Regions from separate parts of the Pseudarthrobacter sp. BIM B-2242 genome, predicted to be linked through region 1. Evidence: predicted binding sites of a transcription regulator. Region 1 holds the regulator's gene; the other holds the start of a gene.
The links. The regulator LexA, encoded in region 1, represses DNA repair genes until DNA is damaged. The targets are predictions, from matches to a motif close to TCGAACANNTGTTCGA.
Positions count from the first base shown of each region.

Region 2: the regulator LexA is predicted to act here: its motif matches at 2,245-2,260, upstream of IDT60_RS10210 (DUF6504 family protein).

Region 1 covers NZ_CP061721.1:1,480,046-1,484,460, forward strand. The annotation lists gene hflX (GTPase HflX) at 1-323, shown strand, start outside; gene IDT60_RS06820 (ATP-dependent DNA helicase) at 316-2,373, shown strand; gene lexA (transcriptional repressor LexA) at 2,441-3,187, opposite strand; gene IDT60_RS06830 (LysM peptidoglycan-binding domain-containing protein) at 3,664-4,014, shown strand; gene IDT60_RS06835 (histidinol-phosphate transaminase) at 4,110-4,415, shown strand, end outside.
Region 2 covers NZ_CP061721.1:2,241,123-2,245,537, reverse strand. The annotation lists gene IDT60_RS10235 (mycoredoxin) at 1-83, opposite strand, end outside; gene IDT60_RS10230 (SOS response-associated peptidase) at 215-964, shown strand; gene IDT60_RS10225 (VOC family protein) at 1,009-1,431, opposite strand; gene IDT60_RS10220 (chorismate mutase) at 1,451-1,771, shown strand; gene IDT60_RS10215 (hypothetical protein) at 1,774-2,163, opposite strand; gene IDT60_RS10210 (DUF6504 family protein) at 2,331-2,651, shown strand; gene IDT60_RS10205 (DNA polymerase III subunit alpha) at 2,648-4,415, shown strand, end outside.

The sequences.
Region 1 (4,415 bases):
TCATCGTGCTCAACAAGGCTGACGCCGCAGATCCGTTTGTGGTGGAGCGCCTCAAGCAGCGCGAGCCACGCCACGTGGTGGTATCGGCCCGGACCGGCCAGGGGATCGCCGAGCTGCTCAAGGCCATCAGCGACGGGATTCCGCGGCCCGGCGTCAAACTGGAGCTTCTCATCCCCTACGACCGTGGCGACCTCATCAGCAAACTGCATGAGACCGACGCCGAGATCATCAGCCTGGATCATGGCGAGGACGGTACCCGGGCGGTGGTGATGGTCCGGGAGGGCCTCGCGGCTGAACTGGAATCCTTCGTCAGTAATGACTGATTTGGTGGCAGGGGAGATCTCCGAGGCGGCCGGCGAGCAGTTCGTCATCGAATTGCTCGACCGGGCCGTCGAGGGGATGGGCGGCCAAAGCCGCGCCGGCCAGCATGAGATGGCCCGGCAAGTAACAAAAGCCATCGAAACCGGGGACCACCTCCTTGTCCAGGCCGGTACCGGCACGGGCAAGTCCCTTGCGTACCTCATTCCGCTGATTGCCCACTCGCTGGTGAGCGATAAGCCAACGCTTGTTTCCACGGCAACGCTTGCTCTTCAGACCCAGATTGTGGGCCGGGACCTTCCCCGGCTGCTGAAGACCATCACTCCTGCCCTGGACCGCCCCGTCAAGGTGGCCCTGGTCAAGGGCCGTTCCAACTACGTGTGCCGGCACAAGCTCGAAGGCGGGTTCCCGTCAGAAGAGCCCGCGGAGGGCCAGCTGTTCTCTCTGGGCGAGGACACCAGCGTTCCGCACTTCGCCGCTGCCATGGGAGGGCCGTCGTCGCAACTGGGGAAGGAAGTAGTGCGCCTGCGCGAGTGGGCGGAAAAAACGGCTACGGGGGACCGCGACGAACTCCTTCCCGGCGTCACGGACCGCGCTTGGCGGCAGGTTTCCGTCACCTCGATGGAATGCCTCGGCGCGCAGAAGTGCCCCATGGCCGCCGAATGCTTCAGTGAACTGGCACGCCATGACGCGGCCGAGGCCGACGTTGTGGTCACCAACCACGCCATGCTGGCCGTCAGCGCGTTCGAAGGCCTGGCCGTCCTGCCCGAATACGACGTTGTGGTGGTGGATGAGGCCCACGAACTCCAGGACCGGGTCACCGGTGCCGTTTCCGGCCAGCTCTCCGTAGCGATGATCCTCGCCGCGGCATCCGGGGCGAGGAAACACACCGCCATTACCGTTGACGCCCTCAATTCAGCCGCCGCCAACCTCGAACTCGCACTGGCAGGAGTCCCGAACGGGCTCCTGCCCAACGGGCTCAATGACGAACAGCTCGACTGCGTGGACCAGCTGCGGGAAGCCTGCAGGGCTGCCCTGTCAGACTCCAAGGGTGACGGCAGCCAAACGGCCGACGGCGGACGGCAGCTCGCCCGCTCGCGGCTGATGCTGATCCTGGAACTGTGTGAACGGCTCATCGTGGCCCGCGAGAACCGCGAAGTCGTGTGGTTTTCCCGCGCCAGTTCCTTCGACCCGCAGCAGGGCTACTCGCAGCCTGACGAGACAGCTCCGGCGTTGATCAACATCGCGCCGCTCAGCGTCGCCGGCAAATTGCGTGAAGGGCTCTTCGCCGGCCACACCGTGGTCCTGACCTCGGCAACCCTGGCCATCGGCTCGGCGTTCGAACCTGCTGCCGGCGGCCTGGGGCTGGTAGGGGAGGGCGCGCCGAGCTGGACCGGTATCGACGTCGGCTCGCCATTCGACTATCCGAAGCAGGGAATCCTCTACGTGGCCGGGCATCTGCCCAAGCCGGGGCGCGGTGTGTCACCCGAATCCCTGGACGAACTGGAGGCGCTGATCCGGGCGTCAGGGGGAGGCGCGCTGTGTCTCTTTTCCTCACGCCGTGCAGCCGAAGAAGCTGCCGAGGCGATGCGGCCACGGCTGGGGCTCAGCATCCTCTGCCAGGGCGACTCGACCATGACCGCGCTCGTCAAGCAATTCGCTGACGAGCCCGACACCTGCCTGTTCGGCACCATGTCCCTGTGGCAGGGGGTCGATGTTCCCGGCGGGTCCTGCCGGCTGGTGGTGATCGACCGCATTCCGTTCCCGCGGCCGGATGATCCGCTGATGACTGCCCGCTCCCGCGCCGTTGCCCAGGCCGGTGGAAACGGCTTCATGGCCGTGTCCGCCACGCACGCGGCCATCCGCCTGGCCCAGGGTGCAGGGCGGCTGATCCGCTCGACGGGGGACAGAGGCGTGGTGGCTGTCCTCGATTCACGGCTGGCCACGGAGCGCTATGCCGGCTTCCTCCGCGCAGCGTTGCCGCCGTTCTGGCCGACGACTGACCGCAAGACAGCGTTTGCGGCACTCGAAAGGCTGGCCGGAAAAGGCGCCTGACCCCGTTGTGGCAGGGCCCGGACGACATCGTCCGGGCCCTGCCACAAACCCACCACGCGGCCGGGTTCTACAGCGACCGGAGGACCGACACGACCTTGCCCATGATGGTGGCATGGTCGCCCAGGATCGGCTCGTACCGGGTGTTCTGCGGCAGCAGCCACGTGTGGCCATCCCGCTGCCGGAACGTCTTCACGGTGGCTTCGTCATCCAGCAGGGCTGCAACGATGTCCCCGTTGGCGGCGTCTGCCTGCCGGCGCACCACAACCCAGTCGCCGTCGCAGATGGCAGCATCCACCATGGAGTCGCCGGCAACACGGAGCATAAACAGCTCGCCCTGCCCGACGAGCTGGCGGGGGAGTGGCATAACGTCTTCAACCACCTGATCGGCGAGGATCGGTCCACCCGCCGCGATCCGGCCCACCAGCGGCACCATGGCGGTGTCCATGGCGGTGGGGAGGTCTGTGACCGTTCCACCGATGCCGTGCAGTACTGCCGGGTTGGCTGAGCCGCCGGTTTTGGCCGAGCCGCCGTCAAGTGTTAGGGGCATGAGGACTTCCATGGCGCGCGGCCGCTTAGGGTCGCGGCGGAGGTAGCCCAACTTTTCGAGCTGGGAAAGCTGGTGCGTGACGCTGGAAAGGCTTGCCAGCCCCACGGTGTCGCCAATTTCCCGCATGGACGGTGGATAGCCGTTGTCATTGACTGAGCGCTGGATGGTCTCCAGGATCTTCTTCTGGCGGGCGGTGAGCCCCTTGGGGGTCCTTTGGGACGGGCGGCCCTGCGGCGTCGCCTTGCCCTCCGCGGCTGGTGCTGCCATGTTCGCCAATGCCTTTCGGTTCCCCGGTTCCGCCCTGGCCGCTGGTGCCTTCGAACGCCCGGGCTGATTGATTGTCAGACCCTGCTGATCAACTACAGAAGTGGTTGTTCTTTGATCCAAACGTAGGCCAGCCACATTGCTTTTTCAAACATTTGTTCTAGCGAGTCTCGACAATATTCGTTCATAAGTGCTAAAAATGGAGAAGCAAAGTTCGAACATGTGTTCTATTAGTTGCTTTCGGATTCGAATATCCGAGTCCTTAGCCGGCCAAGGCCGGAACAGGCAGCAACGTACAGGGCGCACCGGGCAGCACAGTATGGTCCAGGAGGGCTCATCTCATGTCAGCTATATCTGCTTCGCAGGACACCCGTCCGCAGTTCGTTTCAGTCCAGCACCTCACCTCGCGGCTCGAGTCGGCGCAGGCGCCCGACCCCGTGGCACCGAACGCCCGGAGCGCGCGCCGGAACGGTCCGTCCCTGACATCCGCTACGTCCGTGCAGCGGAAAGAATCCCTGCCGCCTCTCCGGCTCACCCGCCGTGGCCGCATCGTGCTCATTGGCATCCCGCTGGTGGTTCTTGCTGCGCTCCTGCTCTCGCTGGCCGGGTTCCTCACCTCTCCGGCGAAGGCGGCCGATTCCGCCGCCGGCCTCTCCGTCACCCCTACGGTGACGGTGACAGTCCAGGCAGGGCAGTCGCTGTGGGCCATCGCGGGCGCTGCTGCACCCGGGCGTGATCCGCGCGACGTCATCGCGGACATCGTGCAGCTGAACAACCTCACTGCCGGCGGCGTGGTGCCGGGCCAGCAGCTCTTCGTCCCCACTCAGTAGGCGCAGCACCACAGAAGGTCTGCCGGAGGTCCCTGCCGCAGCCGGCGGATGCCGTCACATTTTCCGGGCGTACCGTTCGGAACTAAACTGTTCAGGTGAATGACCAGCTAGAGCGCCTGAACCGACTTCCCCTCCGGACCAACCTCCGCGGGCTGACCCCGTACGGTGCTCCGCAGCTGGATGTCCCCATCCTGCTGAACGTCAATGAAAATACCCACGGCGTCCCGGCGGATGTGCAGGCCGCCATCAGCGCGGCCGTCGCGGAAGCGGCGGCAGGTCTCAACCGCTACCCGGACCGTGAGTTCACCGATCTCCGGGAAGCGCTGGCCGAATACCTTGGCCACGGGCTCGATGCCACCAACATCTGGGCAGCGAACGGATCAAACGAGGTACTCCAGCAG
Region 2 (4,415 bases), 760 kb from region 1:
AGCTGCTTCTTCAGCCGGGTGCAGTAGCCGCACCAGGTGGTGGAAAACATGGTGATGGTGCCGTTCTCGGGGGTAAAGTCCACGGAGCTCTCCTGTGTAAGTTGAAGGGGTTCAGTCTCCACAACCGTAACCCGGGGCAGGCTATTCCCCCGCGGCAGCGACGACGGATGACAGCAACGCTGACAAGGCATACCGGTAATGGCATGCTGGATCCATGTGTGGACGCTATGTGATGGCCCGGGCCGTGGGTGACCTGCTGGCCGAATTTGATGCCGGCCTGGAGGAGGATGTTCACCTTCCTCCATCGTGGAATGTGGCGCCCACCGACGATGTGCCCATTGTCCTGGAGCGGCTGATCGAGGACAACACGGTGCGGCAGCTGCATGTGGCCCGCTGGGGCCTGGTGCCCTCCTGGGCCAAGGATCCGCGAATCGGTGCCAAGATGATCAACGCCCGGAGCGAGAGCGTGCTGGAAAAGCCGGCTTTCCGCAAAGCCGTCAAGTCACGCCGCTGCGCTGTGCCGGCCGATGGATATTACGAGTGGAAGCAGGGGACCGGGAAGGCGAAGCAGCCCTACTACGTGCATCCGGGGTCTGAGCAGGGGCTGGTTTTCGCCGGCCTCTATGAGTGGTGGAAGGACCCTTCCAAGGCCGACGGCGATCCTGGCCGGTGGCTGCTCTCCACATCCATCCTGACGGCTGACACCCCGCCGCCGGGTGCCGAGTCCACGGTGTTTGGCAAACTCACGGAGCTGCACGACCGGGTGCCGCTGCCAATGGACCGGGCCACGATGGCGTCGTGGCTGGACCCGCAGATCGATGACGCCGCCTTCCTCGTGGACCTGGTCCGGGCCCATGTGAAGGAAGTCGCCGCTGACTGGCATGTGGACTCAGTAGGTACTGAGGTAGGGAACGTGCGTAACAATTCCCCGGAGCTCATCCGGCCGGTAGAGGCGCTTTTCTGATCCGATGACCGTTGCCGCCGGCGGGCTGCGGAGGCACCGTGTTTCTAGACGGTGACCTTGCCGTCGTCGTCCACTGCCCACGAGGGGTTGTATGCAACCTCCCAGCGGAAGCCGTCCGGATCAGCGAAATAGCCGCTGTACCCTCCCCACGGCTGGGTGACAGGATCGGCAACGATCTCCGCGCCGGCCGCCCGGGCTTCGGCCATCACCTGGTCCACTTCCTCCGTGGTGGTCAGGTTATGGCTAAGGGTGATGCACGGGACCGGTCCAGGGGTGCCAACCCCGGCTTCGGCGTGCATCTGCCCGGCATCCCACAGGGACAGAATGAGGCCGTGGTTGACCTGGATGAACACCACATCGCCGGGCATTTCACGGTGCACCGGCCACCCGAGTCCCTCCACATAGAAGCGGCGGGAGGCGTCAACGCTGCGGACGCCTAGTGAGATGAAGTCGACTCTGGGCTGCATGCTTCGATACTGTCAGAAGATGGCAACTATTCAAGGAAACGACCGGGATGCTTTGGCGGACAAAGAGCAGCTCGCTGCCGTGCGGATTGCGGTGGACGAAGTTGACGATCAGATTGTCACCCTCATTGCCCGGCGGGAACGCCTGATCAGGATCGCCGGAACCCTCAAGGGGGACGACGCTGAAGTCCGGGCCCCGGGCAGGGTGGAGCGGGTCATTGAGCACGTCCGCGGCGCCGCGGAAAAGAAGGACATAGACCCGGACATCGTTGAATCAACGTACCGGGCCATGATCTCGGGGTTCATTGAACTCGAGATGAAGGTCCATAAAGAGAACAGCTGAAGCTAGAGCGCTTCTTCGACCGGGACGCCGCCCTGGAAATCGCGGCCATCAGCCTCGCTGAACGCTGTCATGTTGTGCCCTTTGCCCAGCCCCTGAATGGCTGCCATGGGAAAGTTTCCCGTGATGGTGTTGCCTGAATGGGTCACTCCGGACAGGTCATAGTTTTCTTCGGTGGTCTGGTCATGGCAGAACGAGTAGAAGGCGATCGCCTCCCCGTTCAAGAATTCAATGCCCAGCCGTCTTTGGGACGAATAGTCCGGGCTTGAAGCCACCAGTCCTACTACGTACGCACCTGCCCCCGGTATGTTGCCGTCGATATCAAAGTTGGCCACGAGTGTGTTGTCCTGGGCTTTGATGCTTACGTGCTTGAGGAGTGCGTTCTGGGAGCTCATGCCACAATCCTGCCCCCCCTGCTGGCCGTCCGTCCACCCCTGTCTAGGTTTTGCCGGGGTACCGTCGTAGACTGGATTTATTCGAACATGTATTCGAATGCCTGTTTTTTGCGGCAGCCTTGTGCAGCAGCATTTTGCATTGGCTCAGTTCAGTACAGGAGGCGCCCATGGGTATGTTCAGCGAGTCCCTGGATGTCGTCTGCACCCCTGCAGGGCAGCCGCTTGAACTTCAATGGGCCGGGCGGCACTATACGGTGTGCGCCGAACCTGTGCGGTGGTACGAACGCAGGCAGTGGTGGGCTGAGGAGCGTCGGGCTCCGCTGGGCAGCGGACCGGGACTGGTGGACCATGAGATCTGGCGCGTCCAGGTACGGGCAGATTCCCTCGATACCGCGGACACGCTCACCCTGGACCTCAGCAGGCACCTGGGCAGCGGCCGCTGGCGGCTCATGCGTCTCCACGACGGACTCCACCCCAAAACCGCATGAGCTTCACCCATCTCCACGTTTCCACCGCCTTCAGCGCGCACTATGGAGTGTCCTGGCCTGAGGAACTGGCCCAGGCAGCCGCCGCGGACGGCGCCACAGCGCTTGCCTGCACGGACCGGGACGGACTGTACGGCACAGTCAAGCACCTCAAAGCCTGCATGGCGGCAGGCATCGACCCCATAGCGGGGGTGGACCTTGCGGTCTTCGACGACGACGGCGATCACCGTACGCAGCTCGCCGGCCGGGTGGTGGTACTCGCCCGGGGCAATAACAACGGAGCGGGCTACCGCGCCCTGTGCAGGCTTGTCTCCGATGCCCATGCCCGCACCACAGGAAAAGCCGGGGGAGCGGTGCCTGTTGCGGTCACCCGTGCCGAACTCGCCTCACGGACGCTTGACCCCAATACCTTGAAGCCGGTGCTGACAGTCCTGATCGGACCGGATTCCGACGTCGGACGAGCCATGGGCGGGCGGCGCTACCTTCGCCCGCGCACACTCTTCAAACGATGGCTTGACGCCATGCCGGCAGGAACCCTTGTTGCCGAAGTGGTTTCCCAGCTGACTGCCCCGGGAGCGCCTCTGAGCACTGCCCATGCGGTGCGGATGCTCAAACTCGCCGAAGAACACCATGTCCCGGCTGTGCTGACCAACGCAGTCCGTTATTGCGCCGAAGACGGTGCCGCCACGGCTGACGTCCTCGACTCCGCCCGGACCCTGAAATCACTGCCGGAACTTGCTGCCGAACCGCTGCTGCAGCCCAACGGGCAGGGCTGGCTCAAATCCGCAGGGCAAATGCTTCTGCTGGGCAAAGAAATCATCCGCGCCGCGGGGTATGGCACAGCAGACCTAAAACAGCTCATGGCCCAGACCGAGGCGCTCGCCGACTTCTGCAGGATAGACCCGGTGGCTGATATGGGATGGAAGCAGCCTGTGGTCCCAGAGGCATCAGTCATAGGCATCAGCCAGGATCCGCATAGAGAACTGGTCCAGCGCTGTGAGGCCGGGATCAGCAGGCGGTTCCCGGGAATATCCGGTTCGGCCGGCAAGGACATGCGCTCGCGGCTGGAGCACGAGCTGGGGATCATCCGGAACCTCGGCTTCTCCTCTTACTTCCTGACTGTCGCCGAGGTCTCCCGGATGATTCTGGATATGGGGGTCAGGGCGGCTGCCCGCGGCTCGGGTGCCTCCAGCCTGGTCAATTATCTGATCGACGTCAGCCAGGTGGACCCCCTGCAGCACGATCTGATCTTTGAACGTTTCCTGTCGCAGGACCGGGCCACACTGCCTGACATTGACATCGACGTCGAAAGCGCCGAGCGGCACAACGTGTACCGGAAGATCTTTGACCGGTTTGGTGCCGAGCGGGTGACCCTGATGAGCATGCAGAACGGGTACCGGGCCCGCGGTGCCGTCCGGGATGCAGGCATGGCGCTGGGCATGGATGATGGCGACGTCGGTGAGATCGCCAAGCAGCTGTGGCGGTTCTCAGCCCGCAAATTCCGTGAAGCCCTGGTGGAAAAACCTGAGCTGCGGGAGTTCGCAGGCAGGGTGGAGCAGCGCGGCTTTGCAGAAAACCAGCAGCTTGACCTGCTGGTGGACCTCACCGAACGGCTGGACCGGCTGCCCCGCCATATTTCCATGCATCCCTGCGGGGTGATCCTGGGCGACGCCACTCTCCTTGACCGGACCCCTGTCCAGCCCAGCGGACTGGGGCTGCCCATGAGCCAGTTCGACAAACACGACATGGATCCCATGGGCATGCTCA